Regions from separate parts of the Candidatus Pantoea multigeneris genome, predicted to be linked through region 1. Evidence: predicted binding sites of a transcription regulator. Region 1 holds the regulator's gene; each other region holds the start of a gene.
The links. The regulator Fur, encoded in region 1, represses iron uptake genes when iron is present. The targets are predictions, from matches to a motif close to ATAATAATGAGAACNACTATCAA.
Positions count from the first base shown of each region.

Region 2: a site for Fur is predicted at 4,112-4,134, ahead of fes (enterochelin esterase). Genes of this name have one in related genera too.
Region 3: a site for Fur is predicted at 6,660-6,682, ahead of ftnA (non-heme ferritin). Genes of this name have one in related genera too.

Region 1 covers NZ_VWXF01000006.1:187,494-197,705, forward strand. Annotated here, with positions in the region: gene phrB (deoxyribodipyrimidine photo-lyase) at 1-18, opposite strand, end outside; gene F3J40_RS15375 (YbgA family protein) at 22-975, opposite strand; gene pgm (phosphoglucomutase (alpha-D-glucose-1,6-bisphosphate-dependent)) at 1,113-2,753, opposite strand; gene seqA (replication initiation negative regulator SeqA) at 2,779-3,315, opposite strand; gene ybfF (esterase) at 3,562-4,326, shown strand; gene ybfE (LexA regulated protein) at 4,483-4,764, shown strand; gene fldA (flavodoxin FldA) at 4,894-5,424, shown strand; gene fur (ferric iron uptake transcriptional regulator) at 5,772-6,215, shown strand; gene F3J40_RS15410 (hypothetical protein) at 6,266-6,658, opposite strand; gene glnS (glutamine--tRNA ligase) at 6,820-8,487, opposite strand; gene nagE (N-acetylglucosamine-specific PTS transporter subunit IIBC) at 8,638-10,212, opposite strand, start outside.
Region 2 covers NZ_VWXF01000005.1:165,024-175,235, reverse strand. Annotated here, with positions in the region: gene F3J40_RS13555 (enterobactin synthase subunit F) at 1-2,597, opposite strand, end outside; gene F3J40_RS13550 (MbtH family protein) at 2,590-2,811, opposite strand; gene fes (enterochelin esterase) at 2,853-4,085, opposite strand; gene F3J40_RS13540 (TonB-dependent siderophore receptor) at 4,331-6,559, shown strand; gene dacB (serine-type D-Ala-D-Ala carboxypeptidase) at 6,608-8,041, opposite strand; gene greA (transcription elongation factor GreA) at 8,292-8,768, shown strand; gene yhbY (ribosome assembly RNA-binding protein YhbY) at 8,885-9,178, opposite strand; gene rlmE (23S rRNA (uridine(2552)-2'-O)-methyltransferase RlmE) at 9,305-9,934, shown strand; gene ftsH (ATP-dependent zinc metalloprotease FtsH) at 10,049-10,212, shown strand, end outside.
Region 3 covers NZ_VWXF01000002.1:254,901-265,112, forward strand. Annotated here, with positions in the region: tRNA gene F3J40_RS06650 (tRNA-Phe) at 500-575, opposite strand; gene F3J40_RS06655 (hypothetical protein) at 986-1,372, opposite strand; gene F3J40_RS06660 (hypothetical protein) at 1,426-1,710, opposite strand; gene mrdA2 (peptidoglycan DD-transpeptidase MrdA2) at 1,880-3,787, opposite strand; gene F3J40_RS06670 (ornithine decarboxylase) at 3,939-6,086, opposite strand; gene ftnA (non-heme ferritin) at 6,825-7,337, shown strand; gene F3J40_RS06680 (sensor domain-containing protein) at 7,377-9,467, opposite strand; gene F3J40_RS06685 (ABC transporter permease) at 9,683-10,212, opposite strand, start outside.

The sequences.
Region 1 (10,212 bases):
GACCAGATGCGTAGTCATTAATTATTGTCCATAACGAAGGCGCAGTGCTTCCGGGTAAGGTTCAAAATAGCGCTGTTGTGCCAGCCACGGATGCGGATATTGCGCCATATAGTGTTTGAGCATGGTGATCGGCACCAGTAGCGGCTGTAAGCCACAGCGGTAGCGATCGATCAGATCGGCCAGTTCCTGCCGTTGTGGTGAACTCAACTGGCGGCGGAAATAGCCCTGAACATGCATCAGTACATTGGTGTGGTTGGTACGGGTTGCAGGATGACTTAGCAGATGCATCAGGCGATTACGGTACTCAACTGCAAACGCATCCAGCGAGCTCCACTGGCCGATACTGGCGACAAAAGGCCCTAACTGCCGATATTCCGGCTGAGAATGGGACAGCAACAGGAGTTTGTAGCGGCTGTGGAATGCGATCAAACCGGCGCGCGTCAGCCCCTGCTGCCACATTTGGTTGAATTCATGTAAGGCACAAATGCGGGAGACGAAGTTCTCACGCAGTACCGGGTCGTGTAACCGGCCATCTTCTTCCAGCGGCAACCAGGGCATCTCGCGTTGCAGCATTTCGGTAAACAGGCCCGTTCCCGCTTTACGGTTATTGTTACTTTCTGGCTCATACACGCGCACGCGCTCCATGCCGCAACTGGGCGATTTCGCACACAGAATATAGCCGCAGAGATGGTGCAAGGATTTCACCCGCTCTGCTGACCAGCTGCGCATCGCGTCGGTCACTTCGCTACCGCCCTCTTTGCTGAAACACAGGTGCACTTCATCCTGCTGTTTCACCAGCCGCAGCGCCGGGCGCGGGACCGGCAGACCAATCGACATCTCAGGGCACACGGGTTCATAGCGCACAAATGGTGCCAGCTCATCGGTGGCAAAACTCAGACGTTTGTGTCCGCCATCGAAACGCACCTGCTCACCCAACAGGCAGGCACTAATACCCACAGGAATATGATTTGCCATACTTGTACAACCTCCATAGCCTTGTACAAGTTTAAGTGTAGCCTGGTCTGCGAAGATTTACAGCAGGTCGTTACCTGCGGCACAAAAGAAAACGGCCACCCGAAGGCAGCCGTTTTATTAAGCAATGATTTGTTTAATCAGGCGTTTTTCAACACTTCACTGACAATTTCCACCGCTTCTTTCTCGATTTGCTGACGATGTTCAGCGCCGAGGAAACTTTCACAGTAGATTTTGTACGCGTCTTCTGTGCCAGAAGGACGAGCGGCAAACCAGCCGTTTTTAGTCATCACTTTCAGGCCGCCAATGGATGCGCCGTTGCCTGGTGCCGCCGTCAGGCGTGCAGTGATTGGGTCACCAGCCAAGGTATCGGCACTCACCATTTCCGGTGAAAGCTTAGACAGCGCAGCCTTCTGCGCAGAGGTTGCCGCAGCCTGCAAACGGTTGTAGCTCGGCGCGCCAAAACGCTGCGCCAGCTCATCATAGTGCTGCTGTGGGTTTTTACCGGTTACTGCGGTGATTTCCGCCGCTAACAGGCAAAGAATGATGCCGTCTTTGTCCGTTGACCAGGCTGAGCCGTCGAAGCGCAGGAACGAAGCCCCGGCACTCTCTTCGCCACCAAAGCCAAAGCTGCCATCAAACAGGCCATCCACAAACCACTTAAAGCCCACCGGCACTTCAACCAGCTTACGGCCAATGTCTTCAACAACGCGGTCAATCATGGCGCTGGAGACCAGGGTTTTACCCACGGCAACCTCTTTGCCCCACTGCGGACGGTGCTGGAACAGATAGTTGATCGCCACGGCCAGATAGTGGTTCGGGTTCATCAGCCCTGCCGGGGTGACAATGCCATGACGGTCGTAGTCGGGATCGTTACCGAAGGCGAGATCGAACTTGTCTTTATAAGCCAGCAAACCGGCCATTGCGCACTCTGACGAACAGTCCATGCGCACGACGCCATCTTTATCCAGATGCATAAAGCGGAAGGTCTGGTCGATCGCATCGTTAACGATGGTGATATCCAGCTTGTAGTGCTCGGCAATGCGCTGCCAGTAAGCCATACCTGATCCACCCAGTGGATCAACACCGATTTTCAAACCCGCTTTTTGAATCGCCGGGAAATCAATCACCTGTGCCAGGCCTTCAACGTAAGGCTGAATCAAATCCTGCTCAACGATGCGGCCACTCGCCCACGCCTGATCCAGTGGTAAGCGCTTAACGTCTTTCAGCTCACCTTTGATCAGTTGATTAGCACGATCTTCTACCACTTTCGTGACGTTGGTATCAGCCGGACCGCCGTTTGGCGGATTGTACTTGATACCACCGTCTTCCGGTGGGTTGTGCGAAGGCGTAATAACAATACCGTCAGCCTGTGCGCCGCCACGTTTGTTATGTTCGAGAATGGCATTAGAGATAGCAGGGGTTGGCGTGTAGCCGTTGTCCTGTTGAACAATGACATCCACACCGTTCGCTGCCAGCACTTCCAGCACCGAGATGATGGCCGGCTCGGACAGCGCATGCGTATCTTTGCCGACATAACACGGACCGGTGATCCCGTTTTTTTGGCGATCTTCGGCAATCGCCTGGGCAATGGCCAGGATATGTTGCTCATTAAAGCTCTGACGCCCAGCGCTACCGCGGTGGCCGGAAGTCCCGAACTTCACCGCATGATCCGGATTAGCGGCATCGGGCTTAAGGACGTAGTACTGTGACGTTAATTGTGCAACGTTAATCAAATCGCTCTGACGGGCAGGTTGTCCTGCACGGGGGTGATTGGCCATTGGCGCTTCTCCCTGACGCTTCGGTTTAAATGGTGCCGCAAACTTTCTCTGTCAGTTCCGCCGGGAACTGCATTGCCAGCATAATATGCTCTACCATGCTGCATTTGCGACCGGTATTGGTATTGGTAATCACCCAGTACGGTGTGCCTGGCACGTGCTTCGGCTTCGTATGGGTGCCATTCTGCAACAGCGTCTGCTCATCACCCGCAAAATAGACACGAGTGCGCCCCTGCAGTGACGCAGAAGCATCAGAAAACGCTTGTGGATCAAGACGATAAAGCGTTGACAAAATCAGCATAAAACGGTTAACCGCTTTTTTCTGCTCGGCATACTCATCTGACAACAGTAATTCACGCACCGCACGTACGCGATCCTGTGGCCCTTTGCGCGTCTCTTTTGGTGCAATGCTTTCTGCCGGGCGGCTGACCGCAGCAACAGGCGCTGCTTGCCCAGGCGTAAATTTAAGCATCCGCCGTAAAATGTCAGAGGCGCTCTCCCCAATGTGTTGAGTATGGCTGGCAATGTAGCGGTAGAGATCTTCGTCAACTTCAATCGTTTTCATCTTGGTCCGTATCGTTCTTGCTCATGACAGAACCGACCAACCGCATACAGAGTTAAGAAAAATCTGGCCTGTACACGCCGGGAACGGGTTCTAACATCAGGATTATAAAGTTAAATTCAGGTGGGTCGAAAGTCTTCAAACCGATTAACCGCAAAAGTCAGAATATCACCCAATTGCACGCTAGCCCCCCGAAATCGTGGAAGCATGATACCCTAAGGCAAGGTCACAACCGTAAAGAACTTTGCCATGATTTTGAACGCTCGTCTGCAAACTGAACAATCGACTGCTGATTCTCTCCCCATTCTGCTTATTCATGGCCTGTTTGGTAGCCTGGACAACCTCGGCGGCCTGGCACGCGGCCTGAAAAATGATCGTCCACTGATTCAGGTTGATGTGCGTAATCACGGTCTCTCGCCACGAAGCGAAGAGATGAACTACCGCGCCATGGCGCAGGACATGTTCGACACGCTGGACCATCTGGGTATTGATCGGGTTTCCGTCATTGGCCACTCCATGGGTGGAAAGATTGCCATGACCATGAGCGCCATTGCCCCTGAGCGTGTCGAGCAGCTCGTGATGATCGACATTGCGCCAGTGGATTATCAAACCCGACGTCATGATGAAATTTTCGCGGCCATTCGCGCCGTGACAGCGGCAGGTATCGTTTCCCGCAGCGAGGCGGCGCAGTTGATGCGCGAAAGCTTGCCTGAAGAGGGCGTGATTCAGTTCCTGCTGAAGTCGTTCCAGGAGGGGGAGTGGCGCTTCAATGTGCCGGTCCTCTGGGATAACTACAGCACGATTTCTGGCTGGGAGGAGATTCCCGCCTGGCCTGAACCGGCGCTGTTTATTCGTGGCAGTGAATCACCGTATCTGGATAATCGCTACCGAGATGCCCTGTTACGTCAGTTCCCGGCCGCCCATGCGTATGTCATCAGCGGAGCCGGGCACTGGGTTCATGCAGAAAAACCCGAAGCAGTACTGCGTAGCGTGCGGCGATTTTTTGCACTTTAACAGCAATTGCTTGCCGACCAGTGGTTTAGGGTTGGCGTACGCCGCCAGGCTAGAGTATGATGGCGCGCTAAAATTTCAGGCCATGCTCAGTGAGTGGGCCTGAATGATACCTAAATAAACATCGCGCAGTGTGCGCCCATTCAGTTTCACAGAGTCATGGCTAAAGAAAACACTGATCGTACCACGCTCGATCTGTTTGCCGATGAGCGCCGCCCCGGTCGTCCCAAGACCAGCCCGCTTTCGCGCGATGAGCAACTGCGTATCAATAAGCGCAACCAGTTAAAACGCGATAAGGTGCGCGGATTGCGCCGTGTCGAACTTAAACTGAACAGTGAAGCCGTTGAAGCACTGAACACCCTTGCTGAGCTTCGCAACATCAGTCGTAGCGAATTAATTGAACAAATTCTGCTGGCGCAACTCAAAGCAGCGGATGAGTAGAAACCGCACGCAGTAACACAAACCAGGGGCTGATAAAGTACCGCCCCTCTCCCCGGTCTGCTATCATTCGCACAATTACGCAGGCATACACATTTATCCCACAATCCGGATGTAAGAGGTTTTTTATCCATGGCAATCGTAGGCATCTTCTTTGGCAGCGATACCGGCAACACTGAAAATATTGCGAAAATGATCCAGAAGCAGCTGGGCAAAGACGTTGCTGACGTGCACGACATCGCTAAAAGTACCAAAGAAGATCTGGAAGGTTACGACATTCTGTTGCTGGGTATTCCTACCTGGTACTACGGCGAAGCCCAGTGTGACTGGGATGACTTCTTCCCAACCCTGGAAGAAGTGGACTGCAACGGCAAACTGGTTGCGCTGTTTGGCTGCGGCGATCAGGAAGATTACGCTGAATACTTCTGTGATGCGTTGGGCACCATCCGTGACATCATCGAACCGAACGGTGCAGTGATTGTCGGCAACTGGCCAACCGAAGGCTACCACTTTGAAGCCTCTAAAGGCCTGGCCGATGACAAACACTTCCTCGGTCTGTGCATCGATGAAGATCGCCAGCCAGAATTGACTAACCAGCGCGTTGACGGCTGGGTGAAGCAAATCAAAGATGAACTGCAGTTAGACGCGATTATTAACGCCTGATGTGCATTTTCTATCAATGTGAGCGCTGGCTCACATTGATGGAAAGGAAACAGCGATAGAAATAATAGCCACACGTTTTTTATTTTCACCTGCAACACTGTACAATACCCACAACGGTCATCCGCCTATTCTCCTCCTGGATTGCAGGACAGCGGAACAACCGACATCTGATGCTCCACCTCTGGCTCAAGACTCTTCGCCTTACAGCCTGTGTTGATTTATCCGGTGTTCGGGTTTTCATTTTGCTGCGTCGGTTCTATAATGAGACGCAAATGAGAATAGCGCGTGACCAACATTCAAGGCCAAGCGCCACAAAGTGACTCGCTAAGTAACAGGACAATATCCGCATGACTGACAACAACTCCGCATTGAAGAAGGCAGGCCTGAAAGTCACGCTTCCACGACTGAAAATTCTGGAAGTGCTTCAGGAACCTGCATGCCATCATGTCAGTGCGGAAGATTTGTACAAACGTCTGATCGATATCGGCGAAGAGATTGGCCTCGCAACCGTATATCGCGTTCTTAACCAATTCGACGATGCTGGCATTGTCACCCGTCACAACTTTGAAGGTGGCAAGTCTGTTTTCGAACTGACTCAGCAGCAGCACCACGATCACCTGATCTGCCTGGACTGCGGTAAAGTGATTGAGTTCAGCGATGAATCCATCGAGACTCGCCAGAAAGATATCGCGACGCGTCACGGTATTAAACTGACCAACCACAGCCTGTACCTGTATGGTCACTGTGCGTCTGGTGACTGCCGTGAAGATGAAACACTGCACAACGATTAATCTTTGATGCAGTAAAAAACCCGCCACTTCGGCGGGTTTTTTTTATCTCTTTAGACCACTCGGGTCTCTTGCAGGTAGCGCCAGCGCGGCACGCGTGAACTAAAATCCAGCACCGCAACAGCGATGCGGCTGTGGCTTTCACCATTCATCATCTGTATTTCGCGGTATTGCACCGTCACTTCTTTTTCGTGCGCTGAAATCAAACGATGCTCGCAGGTTGCAATGCGCATGCCCTCTCTCGCCCCTTGCAGACGGCGAAACAGCGCTTCAGTATCATTGAAATTTAACGCCGCACCTTGTGGTGTCACCATGGTAAATTCCGGGTGAAAGTGCGAGAGAAACAGTGACATAGCATCTGAATCGTTGGAGTGATTAAAAATTTGTTCGATCAGTTGGTGCAACTCCACAACACTATGGCGAGCTTCCTGAGCAAGAGATGTCATTTTCCTTACGACTTCCTGTTATGAATGAACTTTATGGCTCCCAGCCTACCGAAATCTTGCCTGTTTGCCTCAGAGAATACCTAAATTGCTTGAATATCAGACAACGCCCATCATGCAGATAAAAAAAACGCCTGAAATCAGGCGTTTTTTTCATTCAGCGATTACTCGCCCGCTTTTGCCCAGGTATCACGCAGGCCAACCGTACGGTTGAACACCAGATGACCGGGCTTGCTGTAGACGCTGTCGGCACAGAAGTAGCCTTCGCGTTCGAACTGGTAAGGTGCGCTGGCTACCGCATCAGCCAGGCTCGCCTCAACGAAGCCCTGCTTGATCTGCAGAGAATCAGGGTTGATCGCGGTGAGGAAGTCCTCTTCCGCACCCGGATTCGGTACGCTAAACAGACGGTCGTACAGACGAATTTCTGCTGGCAGCGCATGCTGCGCTGAAACCCAGTGGATCACACCTTTCACTTTGCGTCCGTCAGCCGGATCTTTGCTCAGCGTATCGAGATCAACCGAGCAGTACACCGTAGTGATATTGCCTGCGTCATCTTTCTCAACGCGATCGGCACGGATCACGTAAGCATTACGCAGACGCACTTCCTTGCCCAGCACCAGACGTTTGTACTGTTTGTTGGCTTCTTCACGGAAATCCGCGCGATCAATCCACACTTCATGGCTGAATGGCACTTCACGCGTACCCATTTCTGGTTTATTAGGATGGTTAGGCATCGTAATAATTTCGGCGTGATCGGCTGGCAGGTTTTCCAGTACCACTTTGATCGGATCGATAACGGCCATAGCACGCGGTGCATTTTCGTTGAGATCGTCACGAATGCAGGACTCCAGCGACGCCATCTCTACGATGTTGTCCTGTTTAGTCACACCAATGCGGCGGCAAAACTCACGAATAGAGGCTGCGCTGTACCCACGGCGACGCAGACCAGAAACGGTCAGCATACGTGGATCGTCCCAGCTCTCGACCACATTTTCGCTCACCAGCTGCGTCAGCTTGCGCTTCGACATCACGGCGTATTCGAGGTTAAGACGAGAGAACTCGTACTGACGCGGGTGCACCGGAATCGTGATGTTATCCAGCACCCAGTCATACAGGCGGCGGTTATCCTGGAATTCCAGCGTACACAGCGAGTGCGTAATGCCTTCCAGCGCATCAGAAATACAGTGGGTGAAGTCGTACATCGGGTAGATGCACCACTTTTCACCGGTCTGGTGGTGTTCAGCGAACTTGATGCGGTACAGCACCGGATCGCGTAGCACGATAAAGCTGGAAGCCATATCAATTTTGGCACGCAGGCAGGCTTTACCTTCAGCAAAACCACCGCTGCGCATTTTTTCGAACAGGGCGAGGTTCTCTTCCACGCTGCGATCGCGGTACGGGCTGTTTTTGCCCGGCGCAGTCAGCGAGCCACGGTATTCGCGAATCTCATCAGCCGACAGTTCATCAACATAGGCCAGGCCTTTGTTGATCAGTTCAACCGCATACTGATGCAGCTGATCAAAATAGTCAGAGGAATAGCGTACATTGCCGCTCCACGCGAAGCCAAGCCACTCTACGTCACGCTTGATGGATTCAACGAACTCCATGTCTTCTTTTACTGGGTTGGTGTCGTCGAAACGCAGGTTGCACTGACCTTGATAGTCTTGTGCGATGCCAAAGTTCAGGCAGATAGATTTCGCATGACCAATATGCAGATAGCCATTGGGTTCAGGCGGGAAACGGGTATGCACGCTGTTGTGCTTACCGCTCGCCAAATCTTCGTCGATGATCTGACGAATAAAGTTCGTTGGGCGGGCTTCAGCCTCACTCATCTCAAAAATCCTCAATACAAAGCTAATGATGGCATCACGAATTAACGGATTATGATCCACAAAGCGCCGTCGGGAAACAACCTGTTTGTGTGGGCTTGATAAGAAAAAAGGCAGGAATCGCTTCCTGCCTTACGGGAAACTGCGGGGAAATTAACCTTTAACTTCAAACAGCGGCGTTTTGCCCGCTTCAACCTGGCCACGCGCCAGAAGATTCAGCCCAACAAACTCGTCGCTGTTGCTGACCACGACCGGGCTGACCATGGAGCGCGCGTTGGCATTTAACCAGGCAAGATCCATCTCCAGCACCGGCTGGCCAGCGGTAACAACGGCATCTTCTTCTACCAAGCGGGTAAAGCCTTTGCCATCAAGTGCCACGGTATCCAGCCCCATGTGCACCACGATTTGCACTCCGTTATCGGTTTCAAGGCAGAACGCATGGTTGGTCGGGAAGATTTTCACGATGGTGCCGCCAATAGGCGCAACCACTAAGCCATCACGCGGCTTAATTGCCAGGCCTTCGCCCACGGCGCCACTGGCGAAGGCTTCATCGGGCACATCTTCCAGCGTCACAATCACACCGCTTACGGGTGCCAGCAGCGTTGCAACCACCTTCCCTGCGCTGGCAGGTACCGGTGCCGCTGCGGCCACAGGTGCAACCGGTGCAGCCACTGGTGCAGCTTCAGCAGGTGCGACCGGGCCTTTCTGCAACACGCGCTTCATGGCATTGGCGATAATTTCTGCCTGGGTACCGACAATAATCTGTACGCTCTGCTTATTCAGGCGAATCACCCCGGAAGCGCCGAGTTTTTTCGCCAGACCTTCGTTCACCTGTGCTGCGTCTTTCACCGTCAGGCGCAGGCGGGTAATACAGGCATCAATCACCGAGAGGTTTTCTGAGCCACCCACGGCACCAATGTAGCGGCGAGCCAGGTTTTCGGTTTTATTTTCACCGTTATCACTGTGCTCAACATTCACGTCATAGCCATCGCTTTCATCACCCGCCACTGACAGTTCGCGACCCGGCGTCAGCAGGTTGAAGCGCTTAATGGTGAAGCGGAACACGGTGTAGTAGATAACAGAAAACACCACGCCTTGTGGAATCAACATGTACCAGTGCACTGCCAGCGGGTTACGCGTCGATAAGAACAGGTCGACCAAGCCCGCACTGAAACCAAAACCGGCAATCCAGTGCATCTGCGCGGCGATAAACACGGAAATACCGGTCAGTACCGCATGAATCAGATACAACACCGGTGCTACGAACATGAAGGAGAATTCCAGCGGTTCGGTAATACCGGTAAAGAAGGAAGCAAAGGCGGCTGCCAGCATGATACTGCCGACTTTGACCCGGTTTTCCGGACGTGCGCAGTGATAAATGGCCAGGGCTGCACCCGGTAGACCAAACATCATTACCGGGAAGAAGCCCGCCTGATAGCGGCCGGTAATGCCAGGGATGCCCGAACCATCGGCGATAGACTGCGCGGCACCGAGGAATTTAGGAATATCGTTGATGCCTGCCACATCAAACCAGAACACCGAATTCAGGGCGTGATGCAGACCAACCGGAATCAGCAGACGGTTGAAGAAGGCGTAAATCCCGGCACCGACTGAACCCAGTTTCTGAATGTGCTCACCAAAGCTGACCAGCCCGCTAAAGATCACTGGCCACACATACATCAGCACAAACGCGACGGCGATCATCAGGAAAGAGACCAGAATAGGCAC
Region 2 (10,212 bases), on a different contig from region 1:
CGTCCGAGGTATTCCACCGCACCGTTAGGCAGCCAACGGGCGACATCACCTGTCCGGTACATGCGGCTGCCTTTACCAAAGGGATCGGCGACAAAGCGGCTGGCGGTGAGATCGGGGCGATCAAGATAACCGTGAGCCAGTTGAATACCGGTGAGGTAGAGATCACCCGCGACACCCGGAGGCACGGGCTGTAAGCGGTTATCCAGAATGCGCAGGCCGGTGTTCCATACCGGGAAACCGATCGGCACGCTGGCCCCGGTGACTGCGGCCAGCTCCGGGCCATAAGCCGGATAGTAGCTGACATCCACGGCGGCCTCGGTTGGGCCATACAGATTATGCAGCGGCACCTGAGTCAGCTGCTCCCACTGGCGGCACAAATCCGCGGGCAGCGCTTCACCACTACAGAAAACGCGGCGCAGACTGGCACAGCTGCTGCTCTCTTCAAGCGCGGCAACAAACGCGGCCAGCATTGAAGGCACGAAGTGGGTGGTGGTGACGCGATACTGTTTAAACAGGGTTTGCAGGGCTTCCGGATCACGATGTGCTTCCGGCGGAGCCATCACCAAGCGGGCACCGACGATCAACGGCCAGAAAAACTCCCACACGGAGACATCAAAGCTGCTCGGGGTTTTTTGCAACACGACATCATCGGCGGTGAGCGGGTAGTGATCCTGCATCCAAAGCAGTCGGTTAACAATCGCTTCATGGCCGACCAGCACCCCTTTAGGACGCCCGGTGGAGCCGGAAGTATAAATAATGTAAGCACCATCCTGTGGCTGAGGTGCTTCCAGCGGCGCTGGGGTGGCGCAAACGGGCTGTAGCTCAGCATAGAAAAGCGGCGTTACGTTGCTGATTGCAGCAAAACGGCTAGCCAACGCCGGGCTGGTGATCAGACGTTTTGGCGCGGCATCTTCCAGCATCAGTGCCAGACGATCGTCCGGGTAACCGGTATCCAGCGGCAAGTAGGCGGCACCTACGCTGACAATCGCCTGCAGCGCCAGCGACAGGAAAATCGAACGCGGTAGCGCCACTGCCACGATATCCCCGCGATTGACGCCTGCGGCTCGCAGCTGCTGTGCCAGCGCCGTGACCTGCTCCTGCATCTGCTGGTAATTGAGGCTATGCTGGGAATCCGCCAGGGCCGGTGCCAACGGCGTGCGCTGAGCCTGTTGCTGTAACAGGCTGGCCAGCGTTTCGGCCGGGATTGGATGTGCCGTGTGGTTGATCTCCGCTAACTGCTGGTGCTCAGGCACGGTGAGCAGGTCCAGCTCGCCACCCGCAAGGCCAGGATCGCTGGCCAACTGAGCCAACAGGAGGTCAAAGCGGCTGGCGTGCTGTTGCAGGGTGTCGAGACGATAACGCTCGGCATTCGCCAGCAGCTCAAGGGTTAAGTCACCTTGCTCACTGATGTAGATAGCGATTTCAAGATCCCGCACCGGTCCAGAGGCGAGTTGGTGGGTGATGCCCGGCACGCCGTTGAAATCCAGCTGGTAGTCAAACATCTTCAGGTTGATCACCGGGCCATACAGCGGATCGTTATCCCCCAGGCGGCCAAGATCGCGCTGTACCAGCTCTGCATCATAGCGTTGATGGCGGCGCATCTTTTTCACTTCAGCGGCCAACTGCGCGGCCAACACATTCAGTGGCTGAGCCGGGTCGTAATGAACTGCCATCGGCAGCACATTAATCACCGGGCCCGTCGCGCAGAGTGCGGCAGAGCCAATACGGCGCATAAAGATAAAGCCCGCGGCGAAGTCATTTTGCCCGCTCAGACGCGCCAGCCAGAGTGCCACCAGGGCAAAGGCGCTGTCAGCGGCACTGAGCTGATGTTGCTGCATATGGCGACTCAGCGCGTGGAAGTTGTAGCTGTCCAGCGTCAAGGTATGGCGCAACAGATCGGTAGATGCGCTCTGACCTGCCAGCGGCAGCGGGGAGAGCGAGGCTGGCGTTGGCAACGCCGCGCCTTTTTCCCGCCAGAAATCACGATCGCGGCTGAAAGAGGGGGAATCCTGATAACGCTGGTACTCTTCAACCACTTCCCGGAAAGGAATGAAGGGAGAGGGCTCAGGGAGTTCCTGACGGCAGAGCGCGGTATAAAGGTTGGCGATACGGCGCGTGAGGGCGGTAAAACTAAAGCCGTCCACCACCAGATGATGGTAGCGCTGATACCAGAACCAGTGCTGTTCATCCAGCCGGAACAGAATGTGTTGCCACAGCGAAGCGCCGCTCAATACACGGAGATTACCCGCCATATCCCGCTGCATCTGCTGCCGTGCTGCGGCAACAGGGTCACTTTCATGGCGTAAATCGACGACTTCCGCTGGGCTAAACGTCTGCGGTTGTGGCCATTGAATCGGATCGCCTTCTTCTTCACCAAAGGCCATATTCAGGGTGTCTGCTTCCTGCATCCCCGCAATAATTGCCTGTTTCAGCGCTTCGCTATTCAGTTCACCTTGCAGCTCAATAAAGTGCGCTACCGCATAGGCATTAGGGTGTTTTGAGAGTTGATCGGCGATCCAGATACCTGGCTGCGCGGCCACCAGTGGCATGGCCTCTGTGGTCTTAACGGATGTTTCTGCCATAAGTGTCTCAGACATGTTCGCCCCGCTCAGTTGCGGCTACGGTTGGGCGAATATCGCGCCAGTTTTCATTCAGCCACGCAATACATGCGGACTGCGGCTGCGGGCCAAACACCGCTTGCCATCCTGAGGGTACGGTATTAAAGCTCGGCCACAGGCTAAATTGGTGCTGCGGGTTTTGCACCACGTAACAATCCTGCTCAGGATTGTCGAAAGGATTAAGTTGTTGCATTGCAAGACTCCTGCCCACCAAAAACGGGTGAGATTACTGAGTTAGCGTGTTTGCCACATTGCTTTCAGTCCATTGAGCAAACCACCGCGCCAACAGAGCGCATCGTGGCCGCCTTCTACGGGTTGATAGCTAACCGAATGCCCGGCAGCCGTCAAATAATGTTCTAGCAGTTCATTAGCCTGAATAATCAGGTGTTCGCGTCGGCCTGCTTCCAGCCAGAAACGCAACGGTTCCGGCTGAAGTAACCCCTGCTCGAGCTGATCTAACAGCCAGCCGTGGGCATTACCGCGTGCGGGCCACCAGAAGGACCCGGATAAACTGATTGCGGCACCAAAAGTGTGCGGCCAGTGCAGTGCGGCATAAACCGAAGCTAGCCCACCGAAGCTTTGGCCGGACACCACGGTGGAATCCGCACTTTGCCGATAGGGGGCGATCTGCGCCACCTGTGGCAGTAACTCTTCCTGCACGGCTTGCCAAAACTCAGGGTTGCACGGCAGTTCGCGGCTGCGGTGCTCACGGTCGATGATATCGATCATCACGTACACCGCAGGAGGCAGTTCGCCGTTATCGGTCAGCTGCTGTAGCGGCCAGGCGATGGGCATGCTGTTAGCCCAGAATTGCCCATCCAGCAGGATCGCCAGAGGGCGGTCATGGCTGGCATCACCGGTAGTATGAATCCACACCGAACGGCGGTTATTGAGGCGTTCACTCTCCCAACAGATGTGTTGCAACGCCATGTGCGGCGCGCGGCCTTCGTCAACGGCCTGCCAGACCTGCTGATCCGGGGCTTGCGGCAGATGCAGTGGGGAAACGCCCATCCCACGTCCACCAGACCAGGCGCGCAGTGGATTCAAGGCATCGCTCTGTGCGGTCGGGAATTTATTGCGCCACCAGTCACGCAGGCTGTGCATGTCAGGCTGTCCCTGAAACAGTGGCGTTTCGCGATCGGGCATCAGGCAGTAACTGCCGCGCCACGTCGAAGGAAGCTGCGTTTGCCAGTACCAGACATCCGTCTGTGGCAGATGCGACAGAGAAACGGGGGCGGCTCGCTGGTGGTGATCGGTGACGCCCGTGATATTGATCCAGACATGGCGAGTGGAAGAGGTGCGTTCATCGCCCTCGGGGTCGCGCCAGAAGAAGGTAACCTGACAATGGCCATCAACACCCGCTTCAATATAGGGGATGCCAAGTGCTTGCTGATTTTCCCACCAGGCGTCAGAGCCCGTTTCTTTATTAAACAACGTCATTGTGCCATCGGTCTGATTACATGCCATGAGAAGTTCCATGAATGTTAGAAGTAATACTATTGATAATTATTTTCGTTTGCAATAGGGTGTTTCCGCTTGATGGGGATGCACCCATGCGCCTTCCGTCACATTGCCCCCAGAGGGCGATGTTATCGCAGGGAGTGGCCGCCAAGGCCCGCTGTGTGCATGAAAGTATGTACAATATCTTTCAACACCGGTGCGACAGCAGTTAACGCTTTTTTACATCTGCTGGCAAACCAGGGACGAGAATAATGAAAACGTTATCACCTTTGGCCTGTGCCATTTTTATGGCAACAGCCATTCCTTGCGCAGTCAGCGCAGCAGAAACACCAGCGGATAAAACCAACAGCGAAGACAATACTCTGGTCGTCACTGCGGCGCAGCAGACACTCCAGGCACCTGGCGTTTCCACCATTACAGCCGATGAAATTAAGAAACATCCGCCTGCACGCGATGTCTCGGAGATCATCCGCACCATGCCGGGGGTTAACCTGACCGGGAACTCCACCAGCGGTCAGCGCGGTAATAATCGCCAAATCGATATTCGCGGTATGGGGCCGGAAAATACCCTGATTCTGATTGATGGCCTGCCGGTCTCAAGCCGTAACTCTGTGCGATTTGGCTGGCGCGGTGAGCGCGATACTCGTGGTGATACCAGTTGGGTGCCACCGGAGATGATCGAGCGTATTGAAGTTATTCGTGGGCCTGCCGCCGCGCGTTATGGCAACGGTGCAGCGGGCGGGGTGGTGAATATCATCACCAAAAAAGAGACCGGGCAGTGGCACGGCTCATGGGATAGCTACTACAACATCCCTGAACATAAACAAGAGGGTGCCACTAAGCGCACCAACTTCAGCTTGTCAGGCCCGTTGGGCGATGACTTTAGCTTCCGTTTATATGGTGGTTTAGCGAAGACGCAGGCAGATGCGCAGTTTATTAATGAAGGCCATCAGTCATTGCGTACCGGGGCTTATGCCACCGCCATCCCTGCGGGGCGAGAAGGTTCTGAAAATAAAGATATCAACGCGTTACTGCGCTGGGCATTCGCGCCACGTCAGGCTTTAGAGTTTGAGGCAGGCTATAGCCGTCAGAATAACCTCTACGCTGGCGATACGCAGAATACCAACACCAGTGCGCTGGTGCAGAGCATGTATGGAAAGGAAACCAATCGTCTGTATCGCAACAACTTTGCGCTGACGTGGACCGGTGCGTGGGACAGTGGCATCAGCTCACGCACCTATGCGCAGTACGAAAAAACACGTAACACGCGAATGAATGAAGGGTTGGCCGGTGGGACAGAAGGGATCTTCTCTGACGACGGCTTCTCGAATATCCAACTGGAAAACATCCTGCTGCACAGTGAAGTCAGCGTGCCGTTTGAGTGGCTGGTCAATCAAACCGCGACGCTGGGTACCGAATGGAACCAGCAGCGCATGAAAGATCTCGCTTCTAATACGCAATCCATGCTGGGCGGCGCGATCCCTGGCATCGACAGCACCAACCGCAGCCCTTATACCCAGGCTGAGATCTTCTCGCTGTTTGCTGAAGACAATATGGAGTTGACGGACTCCACCATGCTGACCCCGGCGTTACGCTTTGATCATCACTCGATCGTCGGCAATAACTGGAGCCCGTCACTGAATTTGTCGCAGGGCCTGGGAGATGACTTCACGCTGAAGCTGGGCATTGCCCGTGCTTACAAAGCGCCAAACCTCTATCAAACCAACCCGAACTATGTGCTGTATAGCCGTGGTCAGGGCTGTGCTGCAAGTACCGGCGGGTGCTATCTGGTGGGGAACCCGGACTTAAGCGCTGAGCACAGTATCAACAAAGAAGTCGGCATTGAGTGGAAGCATGACGATTATCAGGCGGGTATCACCTGGTTCCGTAATGATTATCGCAACAAGATTGAAGCGGGTTATCTGCCAACCGGCGTGTCGAGTACTGGCTTAACAGACGTGTATAAGTGGGAAAACGTACCAAAGGCGGTGGTCGAGGGGCTGGAAGGCACCTTTAACATGCCATTCTCTGATACGGTAATGTGGACCAATAACCTGACCTACATGCTGCAGAGTAAGAATAAGGAGACGGGCGATCGTCTGTCGATCATTCCAGACTACACGCTGAACTCCAGCTTGAGCTGGCAGGCAACGCAGGATCTTTCACTGCAAACCACGCTGACCTGGTACGGTAAGCAGGTGCCGAAGAAGTACAACTATAAAGGCCAGCCAGTGACCGGCAGTGAGACCGATCAGGTCAGCCCCTATACGTTAGTGGGGATGAGCGGGACTTATGAGGTGAATAAATACGCGAGCGTCACGCTGGGTATAGATAACCTGTTCGACAAACGTCACTTCCGCGAAGGCAATGCGCAAACCACCGGGAATGCTCAGACCGGTGCTTATATGTATGGCGCGGGGGCGAATACCTACAACGAGTCGGGCCGGACTTACTACATGAGTCTGAATACGCACTTCTGATGAAACCAGCCCGCTGTGATAGCGGGCTGTTTTTTTGTGTGGGGTCGATCAGTTGTTTTGGTAGATATCGCGGTACAGGCGGCTTTCGAAACGCACCAGCGGGATGCGGCGTGTTTTTTGATCCTGTGGCGGAACAGCATAGCCAGAGAGATACTGAACAAAGGCCAGGCGTGCGCCGCTGGCGGTGGTGATAAAGCCCGCGAGGTTATAAACACCCTGCAATGAACCGGTTTTCGCCGAGACTTTGCCATCCACGCCTGCTTCGTGCAGACCACCACGATATTGCAATGTACCGTCATAGCCCGCGCGCGGCAGCATGGAAATAAAGTCCAGCGTCTGGTCATTCTTCGCAATAAACTGCAACGCTTGCATCATGGTGGTAGGGGAGACCAAATCATGGCGTGACAGGCCGGAGCCATCCACCTGGATCGAGTTGCCCATATCGACACCGGCTTTCTCTTTCAGAATTCGGCGTACCGCGTCAGAACCTGCACGGAAAGTACCTGGAACGTTGAAGTAGTGATGACCAATCGTACGGAACACCGTATCGGCAATCATATTGTCCGACTTTTTCAGCATGGTATGCAGCAGGTCGTGCAACGGAGCCGATTGCGTTGAAGCCAGAACAGTGCCGGGTTCCGTGACCAGCGGCTGACGCAGCAGATGGCCACTGTAATCAATCCCGGCTTGCTTTAGCTCATCACGCAGAATCTCTCCTGCCCATGCGGCCCCATCCTGTACGGCAAAGGCCAGCGGCAGAGGCTCCGAGCGCTGGCGCATACAGCCAGTCAGGGTGTAGCGGTTTAGCTCGCCTGGGACGACATCCAGCTCGCAATATTGTCCTTCTCCGCTATTTGGTGCCAGCGTGCGGACCTGGCTGTACATGTGCGCCGGATAGTAAGAGGCGATGCGCACAAAGGCGTTCTGTCCTGCCTGTTTGGCACTGTAGAGCGAAACGGAGAAACAGTTTTTGTCGACAATTGCGGCACCTGGTGGGGCGCTGAAGCACTCCGTCAGGTCATTCCACGGCCAGCCTGGCGCTTCATCATGGGAAGCGAAGACGGAGGTATCGATGACCAGATTGCCCTTGATATGGTTGATGCCCTGTTTTTTCAGCGCGGCGACCATATTGCGCAGACCCTGGCGACTCAGGGTGGGATCGCCAGCAAAGCGTGCGACCAAATCCCCATTCAGGGTGCCATCGCTGACTGCGCCGTGGGTTTCAAACGTGGTTTGAAAACGGAAATCGGCCCCCAATTCCAGCAGAGCGGCGAGCGCGGTAAAGACTTTCATGGTACTGGCAGGAAGGGCCATCTGCGAGCCGTGATAATCCACCACGGGTGTGGGGGCGCCAATTTTCTGCACCAGCAACGCCAGGTTGGTACCATCAGGCAGATACTGCATGTATTCCTCAACAGGCGCGGCCTGCGCCTGCAGCATAAATGCACAGGTTAATCCGGTAACAAGTCGTGAAAATCGCATAATCTCGCGTTAACTAGCGGGTGAAGGCGACAATACTACGTTGCCGGGTGGTAGAAAGTAAACGATGACCCACAGGGAACTCTGGGGTAAAATACGTATCAAATTGCAAAACCATTACTTGACCTGGACACAGTCTCCGGGTCAGGTTCTTTTTGCTTGCAAAACGTGGTAATGCGCCGCAGAACGCCATTTTCTGCAGTCACCGGTCAGGATGACACTGTTAAATAGATGACGAGGAGATAACATGAGTCTGAATCAGATTCCGATGACGTTACAGGGCGCTGACAAGCTGCGCGAAGAACTGGAAGAGCTGAAAACTGTCAAGCGCCCGCGCATCATTGCATCTATCGCTGAGGCCCGTGAGCACGGCGATTTGAAAGAGAACGCGGAGTACCATGCTGCGCGTGAAGAACAGGGTTTTTGTGAAGGGCGCATTCAGGAAATTGAAGCTAAGCTCTCCAATGCCCAGGTGATTGATATCACCAAAATGCCAAAGTCAGGTCGCGTCATTTTTGGTGCCACCGTTAAAGTGGTTAACGTGGATACCGACGAGGAGTTCACTTACCGCATTGTGGGTGATGATGAAGCTGACTTTAAGCAAAATCTGATTTCGGTTAACTCACCGATGGCGCGTGGCCTGATTGGCAAAGAAGCCGATGATGTGGCTATTATTAAAACGCCTGGCGGGGATGTTGAATACGAAGTCCTGCATGTGGAATACCTGTAACAGGGACAAAGTGTCGCAGCAATACTGGACACAATTGTAAAGACGGGTAAAAGGCCGCACTGCGGCCTTTTATCCTCTGCGAGCACATGGCAATTTCAATTGCCGGCAACGCAGAATTAGCGTGGCAGTGAGATCTTTTTTTCTTGTGTTGGACGATACAGTACCAGCGTTTTACCGATGACTTGCACGTTGCAAGCGCCGGTTTCGCGGACGATCGCTTCAACAATCAGCTGTTTAGTCTCACGCTCTTCAGCAGCGATTTTCACCTTGATCAATTCATGATGATTTAACGCTAGCTCGATTTCGGCCAGCACGCCTTCAGTCAGGCCATTACCGCCTAACATCACCACCGGGTTAAGGTGATGGGCAAGGCCTTTCAGGTGCTGTTTTTGTTTGTTACTCAGATTCATCGTATTTTTTGCTTACTCAGGGATTGAAAACGGTTCATTCTACCGCCATCTCCGGGTTATAGCCAAATTAACGCAACCCATTGCGCGCGGATTTATCGCTACGATGAGCAATTAGTTGGAAAAATTATGACCGGTAAGAAGCGTTCAGCCAGTTCCAGTCGCTGGTTACAGGAACACTTTAGCGATAAATATGTGCAGCAAGCACAGAAAAAGGGGTTGCGTTCGCGCGCCTGGTTTAAACTTGAGGAAATACAGCAGGGTGACAAGCTTTTCAAACCCGGCATGACCGTGGTAGATCTGGGTGCTGCACCTGGAGGCTGGTCGCAGTATGTCGTAGAGCAAATAGGCGCAAACGGTCGCATTATCGCTTGTGATATCCTGCCGATGGACCCTATTGTTGGTGTTGACTTTTTGCAGGGCGATTTCCGTGAGGAAGCGGTGTTAGCCGCGCTGCTGGAACGAGTGGGCGACAAGAAAGTTCAGGTGGTCATGTCTGACATGGCTCCGAATATGAGCGGTACACCCGCTGTTGATATTCCCAGATCGATGTATCTGGTAGAGTTGGCGTTAGGGATGTGTAAAGACGTTCTCGCACCTGGCGGCAGCTTTTTAGTGAAAGTGTTTCAGGGAGATGGCTTCGATGAATACCTACGGGAAATTCGCTCCCTGTTTACGAAAGTAAAAATTCGTAAGCCGGACGCTTCGCGCTCTCGTTCGCGTGAAGTGTACATTGTAGCGACAGGGCGCAAACTATAACCAACTTCCCTGGCATCGCTGTCAGTACCGCAGCGATTCCATGTAACAAGGATATATAGTACCCTACGCTGTCTGTTAACACCGTTGTAATATGAGGTTAATCCCTTGAGTGACATGGCGAAAAACCTGATTCTCTGGCTAGTCATCGCGGTCGTGCTGATGTCAGTATTCCAGAGCTTTGGGCCCAGCGAGTCGAATGGCCGTAGGGTTGATTATTCAACCTTCCTGTCGGAAGTGAACCAGGATCAGGTCCGCGAGGCACGTATTAACGGGCGTGA
Region 3 (10,212 bases), on a different contig from region 1:
AGGTTGTTTTTAATTTCATCTTCATTTCTCTTTATATTTTATTTTAATTCTAAGGCTGAAGTTAACTCCAAAGAAAAAATGACCACAAGAAACATATAAATGAAGATATACCTTTACGCGAGGAAATATCTGCGTTTGAAATGTCGCCTCATGAGAGCAATCGTTATGAGGGACTGAATAGTGGTATTAGAAAATTACAGTCACCTAATATAGATCCCATAACTCTTTTAGGAATTGAATCCCGCAGTGACTCCGAACGCCGTCACTACGCCGAACTCTGGGTAAAACAGGAATATGAGCACGCTGATCAAAAGCTCAAGTTCCAGCGCGAAGTAGATGAAGCTTGGAAGCGCCTCATGCCTAACATGCTGCTACTGAATATGGGCGACATAGCAAATATCACACATGATTCAGTTAGCTCAAAGCTTACGGAAAAAGAAGTCTTACAACCCAAACCCCGAAATGCAAAAACCCCCGCCGAAGCGAGGGTTTCAAATTTTGGTGCCCGAACCCGGAATCGAACCAGGGACACGGGGATTTTCAATCCCCTGCTCTACCGACTGAGCTATTCGGGCAACGGGGCGCATTAAACCCTAACTGGCCGGGAGCGTCAAACGCTTTTCGTCAGTTCTGCGCCGACTGCTCTCTTTTGCAGCAAACTGGCGCGAAATTGCTAAAAAATCCACCAGACCGCTCTACTGCTACACTCAGCGTAGCGCCCTCGCCTCTAGCCTCTAGCCTCTAGCCTCTAGCCTCTAGCCTCTAGCCTCTAGCCTCTAGCCTCTAGCCTCTAGCCTCTAGCCTCTAGCCTCTAGCCTCTAGCCTCTAGCCCTTAGCCCTTAGCCCTTAGCCCTTAGCCCTTAGCCCTTAGCCCTTAGCCCTTAGCCCTTAGCCCTTAGCCCTTAGCCCTTAGCCCTCAGCCCTCAGCCCTCAGCCCTCAGCCCTCAGCCCTAAAACTAATCAACCACCATTCCCCCAACAAACTCTATTGAACATTCGCCAGTGCCAGCCTGAGGGCGGGCATATAGCTCGCAGGCAGCGTGCCCATCACTGGGGATGTCGATTTTGGCTGGCCTTCACGGGTCGGAGCGATATCGAACCACTGGCGATTGAACGGCAGCTTAATCTCGCGGCTGACGTCAAACTTGGTATCCCACGATAAGCCGGCCTGGAGGAAATCGGTATCGCTTTTCCTGACCACAAACTCCGTTAGATAAAGGCGATCGGTCTTCTGGCTGGTACCAAAAACCACCTTAACGGCGTGATGTTCGCGTGAGACGGCGGTAACCAGGGCTGGACGTGGATAGGGGCCAGGTACACCTGGCAGATGTGGGAAGTGCACCCAAACCAGGTTGGCGACCTTTGGTAACACGGGATACAGCTGTGGTGTTTAAGGCTCAACTGAGGCCATCCTGGCGACTCCTGTTAAAAGAGCTTCTCATCAAAACTGTCGTCCGGTACATCCGTGGCCTTACTGGCCTCACGAATATGTTGATACTGCGCTTCCGTAAGCACGCCATCGTCTGGTTCATAGGCTGGCAAATAGCTGTTTGCCAGGTTACGTAGCGCCAGATGTGTCACTTCCGTTTTACTCAGGCCCGTCTCCTGCATCAGCTTGTCCAGCGTCTCGGCACTCACTCCGGTTGGAGTATCTTTACTGCGTAGCCGGAACAGGAAACTGCCTGCTTTATTTTCCGCGTTGAGAGGCATAACAGAGGTCTCTGATAAGGTGTTCATTAATGCAGCAAATGATATCAAATATATATCTTCTTTCAAGCAACGGGTATCTCCAGCCAGCCCACAAAAAACAACGCCACCGTGTTTCAACGGTGGCGTTGGTGACTAGCAGAACAGTGCTCAGTGCTGCGCAGAAGTTCGCTTACTGATCGCTGGTGGTGGAGTCATCTCCCGGCGTTGCGGGCTGGCTCGCATCCGCTGGCGCGGCCTGAGGCGGCAGGAAAATGTGGTCCATAATCTGACGCATCAGAGGTGCTGCGGTGACGCCATCGCTACCGCCGTTCTCCAGAATCAGGGCGATGGCGACTTTCGGGCTGTTAAACGGCGCAAAGGCGGTGTAGAAGATGTGGTCGCGCAGGCGAATCGGGATCATCTTCGCGTTATACACCTGGTTCTGTCGCAGGCTAAACACCTGCGAGGTTCCACTCTTCGCGGCAATGCCGTAAGGCGCGGTGTGGAAATACTTATAGCCGGTCCCGTTTGGCGCATTCGCCATGCCAAACATCGCATGACGCACCAGGGACCAGTAAGGCGATTTCGGATCGCCAATCTGCGGTTCAGCGGCTTTCGGCTGGTACATCTCCACACTGTTACCTAACTGCGCTTTCTCCAGCAGATGCGGTGTAATCACCTTACCGTTGTTGATTAACGCCACCATCGCTTTCACCATCTGGATCGGTGTGGCGATCCAGTAACCCTGGCCGATCCCCACCGAAACGGTATCACCCTGATACCAGCCCTTTTTATGTACCTTCATCTTCCACTCACGGCTCGGCAGCAGGCCATTATACTCCTCATGCAGATCGATACCGGTGGATTTACCATAGCCAAACTGGCTTAACATGGTGTGGATACGGTCGATCCCCATCATGTAGGCCACCTGATAGAAGAAGGTATCCGCTGACTCCTCAATCGCCCGGGTCACATCCAGCATGCCGTGGCCGCTCTTTTTCCAGTCGCGGTATTTACGATCGGTGCCCGGCAGCGTCCAGGTTGGCGCACCAAAGAAGCTGGTTTGTGGTGTGATCACGCCGGTCAGCAGCGCTGACATCGCCATATACGGTTTCACCGTCGACGCCGGTGGGTAGAGACCCTGCGTCACACGGTTGATCAGCGGCAGGTTCTTATCCTGCAACAGGCTCTTGTAATCCTTGTAGCTGATCCCCTTCACAAACGGATTCGGATCGTAGCTCGGCGCGGAAACCATCGCCAACACCGAAGCATCATGGGGATCTTCTACCAGAACCGCCGCACGCTGCCCAACCAGCAGGCTCTCAATATACTGTTGCAGATGCAGGTCCAGCGTCAGGGTGATGTTCTTCCCGGCCACCGGCGGCACCTCTTTCAGCACCCGAACTACGCGGCCATGGTTGTCCACTTCCACTTCTTTATAGCCGGGTTTTCCGTGCAGCAGGCTTTCGTAGTAGCCTTCAATGCCCTGCTTACCAATGTTGTGGTCCGCAGCATACTCCTCACCGATACCCTCAGCATTCAGGCGCTTAAAGTCGTTATCGTTGATCTTCGACACGTAGCCCACCACGTGTGCCAAATCAGCGCCGTAAGGGTACTCACGATCCTGATAGCTATCGATGCTGACGCCTTCGAAGCGGAACTGATTAATGGCAAAACGCGCCACCTCTTCATCCGTCAGCTCCTCTTTGAGCACCACAGGCTTATAGCGGCTGCTCTGCTTCAGGGTGTGCATAAAGGTATCGATCTCATCGGGCGTGAGATCGACCAGCGGCGTTAGCTGTTTCAGCAACGCCTGCATATCGGTGATTTTGTACGGCATCAGCGAAATGGCATACCAGGTGACGTTTTTCACCAGCGGGATGCCATTACGGTCGTAGATCAACCCACGCGTCGGCGCGATAGGGATCATTTTGATGTCGTTCTGGTTAGAACGGGTCTGATAATAGCTGTGATCGCGTACCTGTAACCGCCAGAGGTTAACGCCCAGAATAGTGAAACAGCTTACCACCAGCATAAAAGCCACCACCGCACGGCGGATGAACAGCTTTTCTTCGGCTTCAAAATTACGGAAATTCATTGGAATGTTTATTTGATTCTTCGTTGTCGCGCCAATGATACGGACTCAGGCCATCAGCAGACAGCAGGAAGATGCTTAAGCGCAGGGAAAAGTGTGACATTTTGTTGAGACGCAATATCAATGAGGGGGCAAAAATGCCCCCTGCGACGGATTAATCCTGCAACAACATATTGGCAACCAGGCGGATATGCCCCTGATCATCAGCCTGGTTATACACGCCCTGCAACTCCGGCGAGAAGCCAGGTAGCTGATTGATGCCCTCTTCCAGCGCGAGGAAGTAACGCTGCACCGCACCGCCCCAAACCTCACCCGGCACCACACACAGCACACCCGGCGGATACGGCAGCGCACCTTCTGCCGCCACGCGCCCTGCGGCATCCGCAATGGCGACCAGCTCAACATCACCACGAATGTAGGACTGATGCGCATCCTGCGGATTCACCTTAACCGCTGGCAGGCTCTCCTGGCGGAACATCGCCTTTTGCAGATCTTTCACGTCATGATTGACGTAGAGATCGTGCATCTCCTGGCACAGGCGACGTAATGTGTAACCCTGATAACGCGCCGCATTTTTGCGGTACACGGTCGGCAGCACCTCTTCCAACAGCGCATCGTCTTTCACGTGTTGCTCAAACTGCACCAGTTTCGCCACCAGTAGCGCCATTTTCTCGGCACTTTCGGCAGGGGTCAGCAGGAACAGGATCGAGTTGAGGTCGCACTTTTCCGGCACAATGCCGTTTTCACGCAGGTAGTTCGCCAGAATGGTAGCGGGAATACCAAACTCGGTGTATTTGCCGCTGGAGGCGTCAATACCCGGTGTAGTGAGCAACAGTTTGCAAGGGTCAACCAGATACTGATCGCGCGCATAGCCTTCAAATCCGTGCCATTTCGCCCCAGGTTCGAAGCTAAAGTACGCGGGATCGGCGGCGATAGTTTCTGTGTCCGCATCCTGCCACGGCTTGCCATGAACCTGCTCTGGCAAGAAAGGTTTGATCATTTCACAGCGGGAAAGAATCGCTTTACGCGCGCCAATCCCCAGCGTGACGCACTCATGCCACAAACGACGTCCTGCCGGGCCCTGATGCATTTTGGCATTCACATCCAGCGCGGCGAACAGCGGATAGAACGGGCTGGTGGAGGCGTGCAGCATAAACGCATTGTTCAACCGCTTGTGCGGGCAAAAACGTTTTTGGCCACGAATGTGGTTATCTTTTTTGTGGATCTGCGAAGTCTGCGAGAAACCTGCCAACTGTTTGTGTACGGACTGCGTCACAAAAATACCGGGATCGTTTTCATTGAGATCGAGCAGCAGCGGGGAACCCGCTTCCATCACCGGAATAAACTGCTCATAGCCCACCCACGCGGAATCAAACAGGATGTAGTCACACAGATGGCCGATGCGATCGACCACCTGGCGTGCGTTGTACACCGTGCCGTCGTAGGTGCCGAGCTGAATAATCGCCAGGCGGAACGGGCGAGCCTCGGTGGCGCGCTGTGGCGCTACCGCCTCAATCTGCTTGCGCAGATAGGCTTCATCGAAACAGTGCGCATCAATGCCACCAATAAAGCCAAACGGGTTACGCGCCGCTTCAAGATAGACCGGCGTAGCGCCTGCCTGAATCAGCGCACCGTGGTGGTTTGACTTGTGGTTGTTGCGGTCAAACAGCACCAAATCGCCACGCGTCAGCAGGGCGTTGGTCACCACTTTATTGGCGCTGGAGGTGCCGTTGAGCACGAAATAGGTTTTATCGGCGTTGAAGACTTTTGCGGCAAATTTCTGCGCATGCTTGGCGGAGCCTTCATGGATGAGCAGATCGCCCAGTTTGACATTGGCGTTGCACATGTCTGAACGAAACACATTTTCGCCGTAGAAATTAAAGAACTGGCGGCCTGCCGGGTGCTTTTTGAAAAACGCGCCGCCCTGGTGACCAGGACAGGCAAAGGTGCTGTTCTGCATCGCCACATATTTGGTCAGCGTGTCAAAGAACGGCGGCAACAGCGCACTTTCATAAGCATGAGCAGCCGCTTCCAGTGCGGCAACATCGGCCGCACTACCACTGTAAGCCTGGCAGCCTTCAGGCAGGGCTGGCCCCTGTTCCGGGTGAGCAATAGCAACAAATACCGGCAGATTAAAACCGGTATGGCGTAACAGCGCCAGCACGCCGCTGCGCGAATCGGCCAGAGAGACGACAACTGCCGCCACATCCGTGAAGTCGGTATTATCCAGCGTTACAACCTGGCGTGCAGTAATCAGTTCATGCGCCACCAGGACGCTGGCGGCAATTTTCAGTGGTTTCATAGCACAAATCCCTAGCGGTCAAGGATGAGTGGGTGCCAATGGCACAGCAATGAGGAAGATTCCCCGGCGAATAACGTCACAAGGCAGCGTGCGTAACAGAATGGCAGCCGCAACCGATAGACATCAGTAAAGCCAGAACAGCTCTGTCTTTACTCATGTCCAACAGAGAACGTCAGGCTGGCCTCACCGCATGGTGAGAAAGGGGATCGCTGGATAACAGCCAGAAGGACGCCCAATGCGCTTTCGAAGCACAGCTCGGCAACAAGTGCTGACAACAAGCATTGTACCGGACATAGCGGCGTCCTCTGTGAAGGGTGGATGACAGTAAAAAAACAGGCGCAATGATGTCATCTTTTTTTTAGTCGAACAACCCATTGAACGGCAAATAGTTATCACATCCCACAAAACGCAACGCATTGATAATTAAACACTTAATTTCAACAATGAAAACAAAAGTGTTTATTTATCTTTAACTTACGCAAAATTATGCACTTTTACCTGATTCAGTACTGCTGTGCAGCTGCACAAAACCCCACACTTGGCATTGCCGGGTCTCCCTTGAGTGAAAAGCGGACAATAATGATAATCGCTCGCATTCAATTAGTGAAATAATTACAGTTAAATCAATAATATATCGTGAATATTTTTTCTTATTTCTCTTTCTCTTTTTCGCTGTAATGGTGCATAATTCCACCACTGCTTACTGCACATAAAACAGACAAATTTGAGGAAATGCCCATGCTGACGCCTGACATGATTTCACGCCTGAACGCGCAACTGAATCTTGAGTTCTTCTCTGCCAACCTCTACCTGCAAATGAGCGCCTGGTGTGCTGATAAAGGTCTGGAAGGCGCAGCGGCATTTATGAAAGAGCACTCACGCGAAGAGATGCAGCACATGCAGCGTCTGTTCGACTACCTGAGCGATACCGGTGCGCTGCCACTGTTAGGCGCTATCGAAGCACCACCTATCGCATGGGACTCCATTAAGCAACTGCTGGAGCAGGCGCTGGATCACGAAAAGCTGATCACTGCGCGCATCAATGAACTGGCGCACGCCGCCATCACCACACAGGACTACTCAACCTTTAACTTCCTGCAGTGGTATGTGGCAGAGCAGCACGAAGAAGAGAAGCTGTTCAAAACCGTACTGGATAAACTGGCTATCGTCGGTAACAGCGGTGACGGCCTGTTCCTGCTCGACAAAGAGCTGGGCCGCATGGAAACCCATCAGGACGGCAGCGCCTCTTGATAGCAAAACCGGCCCTCTCAGGGCCGGTTCTCTTATTGCTTATTCACTTTCGTCGCTATCCAGCTTTTTTAAGCGCTGCTCCGAAGGCTGCGGGCGTCCAAACAGATATCCCTGAAACAGCGTACATCCCTCTTCCTGTAGCTTCGCAAACTGCTCACTGTTTTCAACCCCTTCCGCGGTGATCTGAATATCCAGACTACGGCTCATGCCGGTAATCGCCCGAATAATCGCTAACGCCTCGCGGCTATCGCCCATATCGTTGATAAACGACTTATCGATTTTGATCTTATCGAACGGGAATGAACGCAGGTAGCTCAGTGAAGAGTAGCCGGTGCCGAAATCATCCAGCGCAATTTTCACCCCCAGCGCTTTCAGGCTATTCAGCGTGCGGATATTGCCGAGGTTATCGTCCAGCAGTACCGACTCGGTAATCTCCAGTTCCAGGCGCTGTGGCTCCAGGCCCGATTCGCGTAACGCCCCTTCCACCACCGAGAGCAACGAACTGTTTTTAAATTGCAGTGGCGAGAGGTTGACTGAAACGGACTGCTGCCCTTCCCAACTGGCGGCTTCACGGCAGGCTTCATACAGCGCATAGGCACCAAGCATATGAATTAAGCCGGTCTCTTCTGCCACGTGGATGAAGTCATTCGGCATGATTACGCCTTTCACCGGGTGGTGCCAACGCATCAACGCTTCATAGCCTATAATGGTGTGCTGGTCGCCGTTGGTAATCGGCTGATAATAGAGTTTTAACTGGCGATTGCTCAGCGCATCGCGCAAGTCGTTTTCAATCAAACGGCGGCTGCGCGCAATATCATCCATCTCCAGCGTGAAGTGCTCGAAGCGGTTACGCCCATTGCGTTTGGCCTCATACAGCGCCATGTCCGCACAACGTAGCATCTGTTCTGGCGTATTGATATCCGGGGTGCTGAGCACAATCCCGACGCTCAGCCCCACCGAGAGGTTATTGCCTTCAATATTGACCGGTGGGCGGATCACCTCAATCAGACGTTGTGCGACCACGCTGGCTTCTGCTTCACTCTGGACAGAGGGCAGAACGATGGCGAACTCATCGCCGCCGATACGTGCCAGGGTATCCTGATCGCGTAGGGTATTGCGCAGGCGCTTCGCCACCGCGCGCAGCAGTTCATCGCCAACCTGATGGCCCAACGCATCGTTAACGTTTTTAAAGTTGTCGAGATCGAGGCATAACGTGGCGTTGCTGCGTCGATCTTCGCTGCGCAGCGCTTCGCTCAGACGCTGGCGGAACAGGATGCGGTTCGGCAGGCTGGTCAGGTTATCGTGGTGCGCCATGTGGTGAATGCGGGCATCTGCGGCACGCTGATCCGTCACATCTTCAACGATCAGCATCAGGTAGTTTTGCAGCGCATCTTCGCCATTGATGGAGGTGGCTTTGGTGTGCAGAATCCGCTCGCCTCGCGCGGTCAGGAGCAGTTGCTCACGCTCATGCACCCCTTCATTGCGCAACGCAACATCCCCGAGGCTGTTGAAATAGTCACTCAGTTCCGCGCTCATGCATTCATGAGGACGATGGTGCACAATCAGTGACTTTGGCACACTGAACAGCTGCAACGCTTTATCGTTCACCAGCAAAATCTCTCGCGTAATAGCATCTTCCACAATCACGCTGGAGGGAATGTTGGCGATGATATTGTCGAGAAATTTCGACAGCGCTGACATTTTGGCGCTCTGCTTTTCTGCCAGCTCTTTGGCCTTTAGCTGCTCCTGTTCCCAGGCGCGGCGCTCGGTAATATCACGGGTGATCTTGGCAAATCCAATCAGCGTGCCGTCGTCATCGTGAATGGCATCAATCACCACGTGCGCCCAAAAGGCGGAGCCATCTTTACGGTAGCGCAGCCCCTGAGTTTCGAAACGCCCCTTAGTAGCAGCAATCTCTAATCCGCGCTGTGGCACACCCTGTTGGCGATCCTCTGCGCTGTAAAACAGAGCAAAGTTTTTGCCGACGATCTCCTCAGCCACGTAGCCTTTAGCACGTTGCGCACCCGCATTCCAGTTCGCCACGGTACCATCAGGTTCCAGCATATAGATGGCATAATCAATCACGCTCTGAACGAGCATGCGGTACATAATATCAGCGTTTTTATCCATTATTTTTCTTGCCTGTTGCTGCGTAGCCCTTGATACCGACGATATGCATTAAGAATACTCCTAACTTACCGTCAGCATTAAGCATAACATTCACAAAAAATTAGCGTGATTATTAACCGTTATGCTAGTTTCATGCAGCAATTATCGGCACTGTTTAAAAAATATTCAGAGCCAGAAGACGGAAAAACAGGTGATTGCGGAGAGTCTTGTTGGAATCAGGCCTGCCAGGGCAGTATGCCTTGCGGCAGATGACGGGAAAGGCGCGCAGCCAGCCACATCAGCAGCAGCACGACGCCAATCATCAGGCAGCCCACCGCTGCTGCCAGTGGAGCAGAGCCACCCTCATCGAGGAAAATGATCATCGGGCCAAGGGTTTGTGTTGACGAAGTGACTAACAGCACCGACACCTGAATTTCATTCAGCGCGGTAAGAAACACCAGCAGCGCCCCTGCCAGCGCGGGAGGTGCCACCAGCGGCAGTAAAATATCCCACATCCGGCGCAAAAAACCGGCTCCCGCCAGACGCGCAGCTTCATCCAGCGCAGGTTCAATACGGGCAAATCCTGCCAGCGTGGGGCGAAGTACCAGCGCCAAAAAGTTCGCCAGATAGGCGGCCAGGATTATCCAGTAAGTACCGTAAAGCGAAACATTGAGCAGCGGCAGCGGGCGCAGGAAAAACAGCAGCGCCGCAACACCCGTCACGATCCCTGGCAGCGCATAGGTCAGTTCGCTGGCAAACCACAATC